2 regions of the Lepagella muris genome follow, and region 2 is predicted to be linked to the other one. Evidence: riboswitches for the same ligand, from Rfam matches in the RefSeq annotation. Region 2 holds a riboswitch; the other holds the start of a gene.
What was found. A riboswitch is a leader RNA that binds a small molecule or an ion and turns the genes downstream of it on or off. The one in region 2 is predicted to bind cobalamin.
Positions count from the first base shown of each region.

Region 1: linked by a shared signal. The riboswitch ahead of E5331_RS04785 (TonB-dependent receptor plug domain-containing protein) and the one ahead of E5331_RS11180 (TonB-dependent siderophore receptor) in region 2 are both predicted to bind cobalamin.

Region 1 is NZ_SRYB01000005.1:16,651-19,064, forward strand. It holds gene E5331_RS04785 (TonB-dependent receptor plug domain-containing protein) at 1-1,219, opposite strand, end outside; adenosylcobalamin-variant (AdoCbl-variant) riboswitch at 1,263-1,340, opposite strand; gene E5331_RS04790 (aldo/keto reductase) at 1,552-2,414, shown strand, end outside.
Region 2 is NZ_SRYB01000015.1:76,734-79,147, reverse strand. It holds gene E5331_RS11190 (cobyrinic acid a,c-diamide synthase CobB) at 1-353, shown strand, start outside; gene E5331_RS11185 (cob(I)yrinic acid a,c-diamide adenosyltransferase) at 369-941, shown strand; cobalamin riboswitch at 967-1,147, shown strand; gene E5331_RS11180 (TonB-dependent siderophore receptor) at 1,220-2,414, shown strand, end outside.

The DNA of each region.
Region 1 (2,414 bases), on a different contig from region 2:
TCAGTCGCCACACTTTATATTTGGCTGCCAACGTCTGGAGTATGGAATTCCGATAAGGACGAATATCTGTCTTAAGATTGCTTGACAAGTTATTCCATGACCAATCCAGTGAATAATCCATTGAAAAACCGGAGAATGGCGTGAAGAGCAACGCTCCGGTAAAATAAGTTTCCCGCTGGATATAATAGTTATCAAGAATGCCACCTGGATATTTGCCATCTATGTCTGTATATCGGGAAGACGACCAATTGAATTTTGCAGTTGATGCCAATGAAAATTTTGAAGATAACCTTCCCTTATATTGAAACTGTCCGAAAAAATTTCTGTCTCTCAGATGTTCATTACTGCCATTCACATAATATATCACCTGACCTGGTAGATCCCTTGAATTGTCATAATAATAGACCTTTCCAACAATTCTTGAAGAATCCCCAAATCTATACATCCCGTTAAATTCCCCAAGCCATGAATTCATACGTGAGTTTTCACGCTTCTCATGGGTAATCAGATCTCCGTTTGTCAGGATAAATGGATAATCATTCTCAGAATGGATGTATTCGGCATTTGCAGAATATGAAAATCCCCTATCATTATCATTACCCTTACCCAACCTTATATATGGATTATAATAACCGAATGACCCGATCTTCATTTGAGACTTTAAGTGAAAATCGGCATCATCAGTAGAGGTAAACGATGATATATAAAGCGAAGATGCTGAGGCGGCTGCCTTTGCCGGCAAGAAAATATCGTCATTATCTCCTGAATACAACGACAACGATCTCACATTATCTATGGAATATCTGGAAAGATCTATCTGCCCACTCTGACAATCACTCAACGAGACCCCGTCATAGATGACTGCCGTATGCTCTGAACCCAAGCCTCTTACGGAGACGGTTTTCAATCCGCCGGCTCCTCCATAATCACGCAGATTCACTCCAGGGAGTCTTCGCATGGCTTCTGATATATCGGTGATGCCGGTCTGCCTGATAATTTCTGAATCCAGATTATACTGAGGTGTTGATGAACTGACCCTCTTTTTATTCTTCAATGATTTGACTTCAATATTCGGTAAATCTGAACTTACTGTATCAACAGACTTTCTGCCATCTGGAATATCAGAAGCAGATACCGATATATATGCATTCGTCCCGACTGAATGAGCCGGGACGATACTTAGCATGCTGATTAATGATGTCAGTATATGTTTTCTCATCCTCGAAGAAAAACAAATTATTATTAGCAATCTTAATGATTGATTTAAAAGAGGGTCGGACTATTACCGTAGCGAGACTGTCAGGAAATTTCAACCTGTTCCTCTATTTCGGTGTTGCAAAGTTATGTATTTTATTTTATTTAAGCAAAAATACCATGTAAAATGAAAAATCTTTTTTTTGCGTTAATCGCCCTTATTCTACTCTATCAGCAATCATTTAGATGTTTGTTCCTACATTTATTTTTCTATAGATTTAACAATTTATCTTTTTTGTAATCGTTATTTAGTCATCTCATATCAATGTTTACAACCATATTAAACAATATACTCCCATGACAGAAAACATCTATTCCCCTCTTGAAGACCGATATGAATCCGGCATGTCATATATGAGATGTGGCGAGAGTGGAATTTTACTACCTCGAGTTTCATTAGGATTATGGCACAACTTCGGGGCAGTCGACACTCTATCAAATTGCCGCAAAATACTTCACTATGCTTTTGATCATGGAATAACCTGCTTTGATCTTGCAAATAATTATGGCCCTCCTTACGGGTCTGCCGAGGAGACATTCGGGCAAATCATGAAGTCGTCATTTCGTCCATATCGCGATGAGATGATAATAACCACTAAGGCAGGCTATGATATGTGGAAAGGTCCCTATGGTATCGGTGGATCCAGGAAATATCTAATGGCATCCCTTGATCAAAGCCTTAAAAGAATGAACCTCGATTATGTTGATATCTTCTATAGTCATCGTTTTGACCCCGACACTCCTGTCAGAGAGACACTCCAGGCTCTTGTAGACATAGTGCGGAGCGGGAAAGCCCTTTATATAGGTATTTCAAAATGGCCATTTGAGGCGACCCAATATGCATTTACCTATCTTAATAATCATGACGTGCCATGCCTCATATATCAAGGAAGATATAATATGATCGACAGAACGGTCGAATCAGCGGGCACACTTACTCAAGCCAAGGAGAACGGAGTGGGATTCACTGCATTCTCTCCTTTGGAACAGGGTATGCTAACCGACAGATATATTAATGGTATACCTGAAGATTCACGAGCTGCTAAAAATAAATTTCTCAAGCAAGAGAAAATCACTCCAGAATGGATCAATAAACTGAATGCATTAAAAATAATAGCTGGGGAACGAGGTCAGACTCTTGCCCAAATGGCATTATCCTG
Region 2 (2,414 bases):
AATCGGGAAGGAAGGTGATCGCAGAATGCGGAGGATTCATTTATCTCACGGAAGAGATCGACGGAAACCCTATGTGCGGAGTATTCCCTCTGAAAACCACCATGAGGGAGTCGCGTCTGAAACTCGGATACCGTGAAGTTGATTTCGGGAATATGGTTCTACGTGGGCATGAGTTTCATTACTCCCGGGTCGAACCATCCGGCAGCAGACCCGTGACAACCACCGCTTTCCCTCAGAAAAATGCTAAAGGGATACCAGTGGAATCCCTTACATACCGATACAAGAATGCAATAGCCGGATATACCCATCTTTATTGGGCAGAACACGGCATTAGTGATATTTTTAAGTCATAAATTAAGAGATGCATTATGAGAATATATACTCGAACCGGCGACAATGGATTCACCTCCATACACGGCAGAATAAGGGTGCCTAAGACCGATATACGCATAGAGGCTAATGGCACTCTTGATGAGCTTAACGTAGTTGTGGGGACTATCCGCACATATCTGTCTGAGACGCATCCGTTTCAGTCGCTGCTGTATGGCATACAGGTCAATCTTATGTCGGTAATGAGCCTTGTCGCCACCAAAAGCGAGATGCGCGGTGACAATCCCAATCAACTTGACGATATTGTCACTCCTATCGAGAGGGCAATCGATTCGATAAGCGCCGAATGCACCCCATCCGACTCCTTCATTCTCCCCGGAGGCACACCAATGGCTTGCATGATGCATCAGGCAAGGGTGCTTGCCCGCAAGGCTGAACGAAGACTTTGGAGGCTGAATGAATGCGATGCAGTGGACCACACGATCCTGCAATACGTCAACCGTCTCTCCGACCTTTTCTTCCTAATGGCACGTCATGAACTACAATTCGGCAACGTGAAGGAGGAGGTGTGGCGAAGATTCGGGTACAAGACCAAACTAAAATCCAAATAAATAAATAAATCCATGTAGACAAAATTGATATGACCACGAATACGGTGATCTCTCGGAAGAGAGAGGGAACCCGGTGAGATTCCGGGACAGTACCCGCTACTGTAACGCTTACACAAAACGCGAGGGAAATATGCCACTGTGCCCATGCATGGGAAGGCCCCCCGACGGAGCCAAGTCAGGAGACCGACCGTATTCTGCATTAATATTATTTCCGGGATAGTCTTATCCCATTCTTAAGAAAGGATAAAAGACTTATTGAAGTTTATATTAATAAAATCATGATTACCTATTTTATTAGAACGACAGTCGCCATCACAGTGATGAGTGCTGTCTCGGCAATCGGTTCTGCAGCGTATGCAGACAACTTCGTCAAGGTTGAACCTGACGACAACGACAGCATCGTGACCCTGCTTGATTTCCACGTGGTAGGGCACAAGATCAAACAGACCAAGATGCTCCCCTTTGATGTTGATGAGAAGCATCTGCCAATCAACATGGCAAAAGTGGACAGAAAAATGCTTGAGAACCGCGACATAAACGATATCTCAAGCGCGACCCGTTTTCTGCCATCAGTAAAAAACCGCACGACGTATGGCGGCTTTCAGGAATTCTACATCCGAGGATTCTCAAGCCAGCTCGTCGCTACAGACGGTATCGCCGATCAGAGATCGTTCATCACGTCAATGCCTATGCATGACCTCTCCAATGTGGAAAGAATAGAGCTGCTGAGAGGTCCAGCCTCTGCGCTCTACGGGCAATCTATTGTCGGAGGCGTAATCAACATCTCTCGCATGCAACCTACTCATGAGACTCATTTCAGAACAAAACTAAGCGTAGACTCATGGCATTCCTACTCAGCTTTCGCCGGGATGTCGGGTAAACTCATTGGTCCGTTCAATTACTATGCATCTGTCAACGTAGGCAACAGCGATGGTTGGCGCGACAATTTCGAACGCCGCTTCACGGCATACGCCACAATATCCGGATGGTTCACCGACAAAGACTATCTTCAGCTCATATACGATTTCTCTAACGACAAATACGGCACTGACACCGGTCTGCCACCGTTGATGAGTCATGATATTCTCAACGCGTCCGACGGCTCTCTGTATCTGCCGGCGTTCTCCAGCCTTCCCGACCTTCCCCGTAAAGCAAGATACAACAACAATTCCGACTATCTTCGCAACAGAACCCAGGATGTAGAACTCCGCTATGAGCATATCTTCAATGAAGCTTTCAAACTCAGAGACATCGCGATGTTCCGTTTTGACAACATCGATTATCTCTCAACCGAAGAGCTGTCTTACGTGACGAGTGAGGAGCCTGTCTATCCGTATTACTACGAAAACAAGGGTAAGAAGGTGTATATCAATCTTGATGAACTGACCAACAGTTATCCTCTTGCTTTCAACCATAAGGCTTATTCATATCACAACCAGCTTGAGCTCTCCGGTAAATTCAACATTGGAAAAG